Linked DNA regions of Chitinophaga caseinilytica. Each later gene encodes a partner of the first gene's protein in a complex. Links are inferred from orthologs where the notes say so. Each region holds a gene or a part of one and is shown on either strand. Other genes may lie near its edges.

The links.
Region 2: the proteins of trxB (region 1) and trxA are in contact, whole or in part, in a crystal structure (PDB 1F6M), measured with the Escherichia coli proteins. The link is inferred for Chitinophaga caseinilytica from one-to-one orthologs.

What each region holds. Positions count from the first base shown.
Region 1 is NZ_CP150096.1:5,606,911-5,611,738, forward strand. Bases 936-3,827 are described here. They hold trxB (thioredoxin-disulfide reductase), read right to left. Parts: upstream 2,910-3,827; coding sequence 1,962-2,909; downstream 936-1,961. Other genes in these bases: WJU22_RS23210 (hypothetical protein), read right to left, coding at 936-1,446; folB (dihydroneopterin aldolase), read right to left, coding at 1,555-1,905; WJU22_RS23225 (hypothetical protein), read right to left, coding at 2,983-3,786. Also shown: WJU22_RS23205 (MATE family efflux transporter), read left to right, coding at 1-685; more of WJU22_RS23210, read right to left, coding at 691-935; WJU22_RS23230 (sigma-70 family RNA polymerase sigma factor), read right to left, coding at 3,949-4,806.
Region 2 is NZ_CP150096.1:5,027,805-5,031,544, forward strand. What follows is about bases 1-2,772. They hold trxA (thioredoxin), read left to right. Parts: upstream 1-1,113; coding sequence 1,114-1,431; downstream 1,432-2,772. Other genes in these bases: dnaE (DNA polymerase III subunit alpha), read left to right, coding at 1-999; WJU22_RS20735 (gliding motility-associated C-terminal domain-containing protein), read right to left, coding at 1,532-2,772. In the rest of the region: more of WJU22_RS20735, read right to left, coding at 2,773-3,740. UniProt on the Escherichia coli protein: Participates in various redox reactions through the reversible oxidation of its active center dithiol to a disulfide and catalyzes dithiol-disulfide exchange reactions.

The DNA of each region.
Region 1 (4,828 bases):
TGTCAAATACGAGCTGTTCGCCCGCCTGCGCCCCACCTGGAGCGGTTGCCGGAGCATCCTGGTGATTTCCGCGCCGCTGGTCGTGCAATACCTGTTCAGCATCGGCAGCTGGCTGATCTTCTTCATATTCATCGAACACCTCGGGCAGCGCCCCCTGGCCATTTCCAATATGATGCGGAGTATTTTCGGGCTGTTCGGGATTTTCACCTGGGCGTTCGGCTCCACCTGCAACACCATGGTTTCCAACCTGATCGGCCAGGGCCGGGAAAACGAGGTCATGACCATGGTCAAAAAGATCACGAAGCTGTCTGTCCTCTGTTCCATCGCCATCTGCCTCATCATCAGTATTTTCCCCACGCTTTGGCTGCGGATCTATACGACAGACGTATCCCTCATGACCGAGGCCCTTCCGTCTATGTACGTATGCATGGTGGTGATGATCCTCGCGTCGGTGACCGCCGTGGTATTCAACGGCGTAACGGGAACGGGCGATACGCGGATCAACCTCGGCATCGAGATCATCGCCGTGATCGCATACCTCACGTATTGCGTGGTGGTAATTGAAAGGATGCACAGCCAGCTGCACTGGGCCTGGTTTGCGGAGTTCGTCTACTGGACGTCGATGGGCTCGCTGGCCTGGCTGTACCTGAAAAGCGGCCGGTGGAAAGGTAAAAAGCTGGCGTAAGGCCGTTATTGCATACTGTCGAGGAGCTTTTTGCACTCGGCTTTGTAACCGGGATCGTCCTGGTAAATGGGCCGGAGGCGCATGGCTTTGTTGAGGATTTCCATGGCCTGGGTTTCCTGGTTGTTCTGCCGGAATGCGATAGCCAGGTCAAGATAGTTGAGGATAAAGGACGGCGTAAGCTGCCGGCATTTCTCGTAATTGGCGATCGCGTCTTCCAGCGTAGCGGCCGGCATTCCGCCGAAAAGCACCTTGGCGGCGGCTTTTTCGATGGAACTGAGGTTATAGATATCGAAATTCCATTTGCCGAGCAGATGGAAGGCTTCGCCGTAGTCGGGTTTGAACTTGATGGCCAGGTCTACGTACTTCTTCACTTCCCTGGCGGCGGCCACTTTCTCCTTGGCGCCGGAAATCTGCGCGATGCGGGCCCAGGCAAGGGCCATGGCGTAGTTGGATTCGGGGTTTTCTACATCCACCTTCATGGCTTCGTAAGCGAATATCTTCGCGTTGTTGAACCATTCCATTTTGGCGGATTTATCTTTCTGGCGGGCGCCTTCACGGCTGCAGATGAGGCTGCTCTGGTTGAGGGCGGTCACGTTGCCGGGGTCTGCCTGGAGGATGTCTTTATATTGTTGCAGCGCCTCGGTCTCCTTCATTTGCAGGGTGAGCTGTTTGGCCTGGGCGAGCGATTCCTCGACCGTTTGGCTGAACGAAGCGAGCGCCAGCAGGGAGGCGCAACACAGTAAAAAGGTTTTCTTAAGCATAGGAACGAATTGAATTTAACAGGTTCCCAAAAATAAGGATTTTCCCAGCCCGGCCGCATGGTGGACATGGTTTCTACACGGACGGCCGGAAATATAACGTTGCCGGCCTCAGTATTGTTTTTCCAAAGCCACGCAGGAGTAAGCCAGGTCTCCTCCGAACGGGGGCGCCTGCTTCCGCAGCGTCACCTTCGAATAGCTGATGACCGGAAAACGCGCCTTCACTTTCTCGGAAATATCGTGCACCACCTGTTCCAGCAACTGCTGCGGCACTTCCATCACTGCCTTCGAAATGGAAAACAGCGCTTCATAGTTCACGGATTCCCCCAGTTGCGAAGGGTGTTCCGGCTCGGGCAACTGCACGAGCACGTCCAGTACGAAATGATTGCCGATGATGCGTTCCTGTTCGTAAAACCCGTGATGGGCGAAGAAACGGACGCTTTCCAACGCAATGGTCAGCATATGAAAAGATTAAAAGGAAAGGGCCGACGTTCCATCGGCCCTTTCGTATGTAAGATTTAGTGTCCTTTAGCGGAAAGGTAACGCTCGGCGTCGAGCGCGGCCATACAACCGCTGCCGGCGGCCGTTACGGCCTGGCGGTAGTTCTTGTCCTGCACGTCTCCGCAAGCGAAAACGCCTTCCACGCTGGTTTTGGTGGTGCCGGGGATGGTTTTGATGTATCCCTGCTCGTCCATGTCCAGCTGGCCGTTGAAGATGCCGGAGTTCGGCTGGTGGCCGATGGCCACGAAGAACGCGCTCACGGGGATCGTTTTCTCTTCTTTGGTCTGGGTATTGAGGATGCGAACGCCTTCCACTTTGTTTTCCCCTACTACTTCCAGGGTTTCTGAGTTCCAGTATACCATGATGTTGGAGGTTTTGAGGACGCGGTCCTGCATTACCTTCGACGCTCTCATTTCATGACGGCGCACGAGCATATGTACGTTGGAGCAGATTTTGGAAAGATAGAGGGCTTCTTCGGCGGCGGTGTCTCCCGCGCCAACGATAGCCGCTTCCTTGCCGCGGAAGAAGAACCCGTCACACACGGCGCAGGCGGAAACGCCGCTGCCGTTGAGGCGTTGTTCGGAGGGCAGGCCCAGCCATTTGGCGGAGGCGCCGGTGGCTATAATGATCGCATCGGCGGTGATGGTCTTTTCTTCATCGATGACAACCTTGAAGGGCTGCGACGAAAAATCTACGGAAGTGGCCATGCCATAGCGGATATCGGCTCCCATGCGGGCGGCCTGTTTTTCGAAGTCCACCATCATTTCCGGACCCTGGATGCCTTCGGGGTAACCGGGATAGTTTTCCACTTCCGTGGTGATGGTGAGCTGGCCTCCGGGCTGGATGCCCTGGTAGAGGACGGGCTTCAGGTTCGCTCTGGCGGCATAGATGGCTGCGGTGTACCCTGCGGGGCCGGAGCCGATGATCAGGACATGTGCATGTTCCTGGTTAGTGTTGTTTTCCATGCTGTTGTTTTCTGCTTGTTGGTTTGGTTTGGTTTTGATTTCGATTATTTAGGGATAATGATCCTTTCATATGTTACGCTGTAGCCACCCCAGTACCCTTTGGCGTTGGAGACGTTACCCTTTGCGCGGGTCGCCGGCCCGAGGGGTCTGCCCCTTTCGCCCAGGCGGTGCCTGCGCTGCGCCAGAAGTCGTACGTATTGTGGTCTACGTTACAGAATTTCAGCCACACGGTGTCCCCTTTCGCCAGGGCGCCCTGCGGGGCGCCGCTCCTGTTCATCCCTTCTCCCAGCTGCACTTCGATGGTGCCTTTGCCGAGGGTTTCGGAAGACAGCGGGTGCATACCCGGCAGGTAATCCCCTCCGTTGCGGGCGGTGAAGTACCGGGCGTACCCGGTGGCGCTGCCGGTGAGGCGAACCTTCAGTCCTGCCGGCCCCCACCATGCCGAATCGAGCCGGAGGCGGTTGGCGGGGATGGTGGTCATGGCGCTGAGGGTTTTCCCTTCCGAACGGATCGTCAAGGTATAACTTTTACCGTTTTCCCCGCGAAAAGCGTGTTGCAATTGCGCAGTGTCTACGGTATATACCCAGAACGGCCGGCCGGCGGCATCCGTCAACCGGTATTCCCGCAGTATTTGCGACTGCGGGCCGTTGGAGACGGAGATCACGGCGCCATGCACCCATTCCCCGGCGTTGCCGGCGGCCAACGTTCCCGCGAAATAGGCGGGGTCGGCGCTGAGCATGACCATGGGGTACCCGTTTTCTTCGATGATGCCTTCCACGACGGGGAGGTTTTCTTCGGTTGACTGTCCTGTCTGTTCCTTTTCACAAGCCGATCCCATCAAATAGAGGAGGACCAGTGTAAAAGATGCCTTTCGCATAAGATTGCAAAAATAAAGGGTTGGGAGGAGAATTACGAATAGGGAAGGTATGAAAGGCGTCTATGGGCCTATAACCGTTCTCTATGGGGTATAAAAAAAGCATCCCGCCGTTTCATAGGCGGGATGCTTTTATCCCAGAATCAATTAATTAATAGGTGTCGATTATCCCAAGTAGGATTTCAGTGCGCCGCTGTAGCGGGCTTTTTGGAGGCGTTTGATGGCCCTTTCCTTGATTTGGCGGATACGTTCCTTCGTCAAATCATACTTCTGTCCTATTTGTTCGATCGTTGCGCCGTTTTCGCCATCCAGACCAAAGTACGCGTTCACGATTTCCGCTTCGCGGGGGCTCAGGGACTTGAGCACGCGGCGGATTTCTTCCCGGAGCGAATCCTGCATCACATCATCATCCGTCACGTCGCCACCTTCCAGGAGGTCGCCCATGGCTACGTCTTCCGCTTCGTGTACCGGAGCGTCGAGAGACATGTGGCGGGTATTGCTCTGGAAGATATTGTTGATCTCCGACTCAGACATTTCCAGGATTTCGGCGAGCTCTTCGGTAGAAGGTTCGCGTTCGTTTTCCTGTTCGAATGCCATGTAAGCTTTATTCGCTTTGTTGTAAGTGCCGATTTTATTCTGCGGCAGGCGGACCAGACGGCCTTGCTCTGCCAAAGCCTGCAGGATGGACTGGCGGATCCACCATACGGCGTAAGAGATGAATTTGAAACCCTTGGTTTCGTCGAACCGTTGTGCCGCTTTGATCAACCCTAAATTGCCTTCATTAATGAGGTCGCTAAGGCTTAAGCCCTGGTGCTGATATTGTTTGGCGACGGATACAACGAACCGGAGGTTCCCGGTCGTCAATCTTTCGAGAGCGCGCTGGTCCCCCATTTTAATACGTTGGGCCAGTATCGTCTCTTCCTCTGGAGTTAACAAAGGGATCTTCGAGATTTCCTGGAGGTATTTTTCTACCGCCTGCGAATCACGATTGGTGATCTGGGTGGCAATTTTAAGTTGCCTCATATGACTAAAAGTATTGGTTTAC
Region 2 (3,740 bases), 580 kb from region 1 along the record:
ATCATCGAAGAACGGGAAAAGAACGGTGCGTATACGACGATGTTCGATATGATCAAGCGGGTGAACCAGCGCGCGGTGAACCGGAAATCGCTGGAGGCGCTCGCCATGTCGGGCGCGCTCGACTGCTTCACGGAATTGCACCGGGCGCAGTATTTCCACAAACCGGATGGCGATACCACTACCGGGCTCGAGAAGATCGTGAAATTCGGGCAGCAGGTTTCCGCGGAGAACGCTACTTCCGGCGGGCTTTTCGGGGATTCGCTCATGGCGGAGATCGTTCCGCCGAAAATCCCGCCCTGCGATCACTGGCCGCTGACCATCAAGCTGAACAATGAACGCGAGGTAACGGGGATTTACATCTCCGGCCACCCGCTCGACGATTACAAGTTCGAGCTGAAGCATTACCATATGAGCCCACTGTCAGACATCACCGAATACCAGAACCAGATCAGCGGTGCGTCTGACAATAACAAAGGCAAGGCGAAGGATTTCCGCATGGCCGTATATGTGAGCGGCGCGGTGGAGCGCATTTCCCGCAACAACAAACAGTTCGGCATCATGACGCTGGAAGATTATTCCGGCAAGTTCGAATTCGCGCTCTGGAGCGAAGACTTCCTCAAGTTCACGAACTATTTCAAACAGGGCCTTTGCCTGTACGTGAACGGCGGCTTCAAGCCGAGGCGATTCAACGAAAACGAGTACGAATTCAAGATCAACAGCATGCAGCTGCTGCAGGAAGTGAAACGGAACCAGACCAGGAAAGTCGGTATCGTGACGATGCCGCAATTCATCACGCCGGAGATCGTGGATTTCCTGGCAGACAATGTGTCACGCAACCCCGGCAAGAGCGAGATCTACTTCCAGTTGGTGGACCGTGACGAGAATTTGTCTGTCCGGATGCATACCTTCAATAAACATGTGGAAATGAATGACGAATTGGCACATTGGCTGGACCAGCAGCCCGACCTGGATGTCTGGATAGATATTGCCAATAAGTAAGTAGAGAAATCCTATAACTCCGGATGTCAAAAAAGCAGTAGTTTTACATCGGATTGATTTTTGAGTATACATCAACACCAATCATTAAATTATAAACTTTAAAATCTATACAAAATGGCTTTAGAATTCACAGATGCGAACTTCAAATCTAACGTGCTCGATTCGGACAAACTCACCGTGGTTGACTTCTGGGCAGAATGGTGCGGTCCCTGCCGCGCGATCGGTCCGGTTATCGAAGAGCTGGCGAAAGACTACGATGGTAAAGTGAACATCGGTAAAGTGAACGTGGACAACAACCCGCAGGTGTCCATGAACTACGGCATCACCAGCATTCCCGCTATCCTGTTCATCAAAAACGGCCAGGTGGTAGACAAACAAGTGGGCGCTGCTCCGAAAGCAGTTCTGGATAAAAAGATTCAGGCTAACCTCTAATCAGGTTTGAGCATATTGAAAAAGCCGTCTGGTTACACACCGGACGGCTTTTATTATTTTAATGAATTGATTGTCAATTGTTAAATACCCCTTACTTCCACTAACGAATGAGGTCGAAGGTGCCTTTCTTATCTTGTAGCTCCAGCTTTCCATCTGCCTGCCAGAACCCGAACCGGATGACGTAGACATAGGTGCCGATGGGTTGCGGTTCGCCGTTGTGGGTACCATCCCAGCCTTTGCGGTGGTCTGTGGTCGTGAAGAGAAGATTACCCGTCCGGTTATAGATCTGCATGCTGAATGCCATCACCGCTTTCGATTTGGGGCGGAAGACGTCGTTCACCCCGTCTTTGTTGGGGGAAAACGCGTTCGGCATCGCCAGCATGGAAGAATAATCGATCATGACGTTTACCGTATCCGCTGCGATGCAATTGGCGCCGGTGAGGGTGCGCACGATGTATTGCGTGGCTACTAACGGCCGGGCGGGCGTTTCCGGGCATACCGGGCAGGCGATGTTGCCCTGCGTCACGGGGCTCCAGATGTAATCCGCCGCGTTGCCGGCCCTGAGCGTAAACGCATCCCCGATGGAAACGATGGTATCGGGTGTCAGAATGCTCATCCTCCCCAGGTTCAGGTTCGGCACATAAATGCTCGCCGCCCGCTGGCACCCGTTGGCATCCATGAGCTGCGCGCTGTAAATCCCCACGCCCAGGCCTTTCACTTCCGTATTGTTCACTACATTCCCGTTCCAGGTAAGGCTGTATGGCGCCACGCCGCCCTGCGGACTGAAATCCACCCATCCTTTCAACCGGTTACAGGTATCCTGCCAGGCGGTGTAAGGCAGCATGAGGGCATCCGGCTGCACAAGTGTAACCTGCTGGCTGTCAAGGCAATAAGCATTCCTGATGTACACTTTATATGAACCGGCGCCCAGGTTCTGGAAATCGGGCGAGTTCCCGAAAGCGCCGTTATTCAGCGCGAATTGCAGCGGCGCAGTGCCCTGGCTTACCTGTGCCAGGATGGAGCCGTTGGCAGTCCCGAAACAGCTGGGATCGTTGCTGGTGGCGCTCGTGGTAAGCGTCCGCAACAGGTCGCGGGTTACGGCGAAATTGTAGAGGCCGGAGCAGCCGTTATCGTCCGTAACGTTGACGACGTGATTCCCTATCGCGAGATTTTTGAATTCGGGAACCGCACCGGAAGCTCCGCCGTTCAGCCGGAACGCGTAGGGCGCCGTTCCGCCGGAAACCTGCAGTTGCACTTCGCCGGTTGCGTGGTTGCAATCTACGTCCTGCACCGTGCCGGTAGCCACCACGGCGGAAGTAATGGAAATATCGATGGCATCGGTGACGGTGCATCCGCCGTTGAACACGCTCACGCCGAAAGTACCGGAACCGGTTACGGTAATGGCGCGATCGTCTTCCCCGTTCGTCCAGCTATACCTGAAATTAGGCCCGGGCCCTGCGTCGAGGGACACGGGCGAGCCGTTGCAGATCACGATATTATTCTGGCCCAGTTCTACGGTGGGAACGGGCAGTACTATGATATTCTTGCAGAAGGTGCGCTGATTGGGCGTGCCTTCGTCTGTCAACAGATTAATCTTGTACGTTCCCGGCTGATTATAGGTAAAACTGGGAGGCGTTTGGCCGGTAAAATTCGGGATGGAGGAATTGTTGCAGCTGGTCATTGAAATGCGGGTCAGCTTGGCGTTGGCGGGCGTAGTGCCCACATCGGTCAGGAACGCGTTGAGGTCCGTCCCCGTTCTGAATATCCCGGAAATGCCCGCAGGGAAATCGATCAGGCCGCCGGGGTTGCCCAGCGACGTGGCCGTGGGCGCAGAAGTGAGCCCTCCGGGGAAATCGGCGCGCACCAGCGTGTTGTTCCCGTTGTTGACGATCAGGAGGAAAGTTTCCCCGCAATCCTGGAACAGGGCCAGGTCGCGCGGTTCGCTGAGCATCCCGCCCAGGTCTCCCAGGTCGGCCGCAGTGGGCGTATTCAGCAGGGAGGTGCCGAAATCGAAACGCACGAGGTGGTGGTTTTGGTTCACGACGAACATATGCCAGTTGGGGCCTTCCTTGGTGAGCTGCAATCCATAAGGACTGTTCAACAATCCACCGAAATTGCCCATGTTGACCATATTGGGCGTACCCGAGAAGTTGGTCCCGAATTCGAAACGGGTGAGCGTACTGTTTTGCTGATTGGTCGCGAACCCGAAATACTGCGCACCGTCCTGGAAAATAACGAGCTCGTAGGGATAGGCGAGCGTTCCGCTGTTATTCCCCCAATCCGCGCCTGTCGTGGGCGTGTTGGCCCAG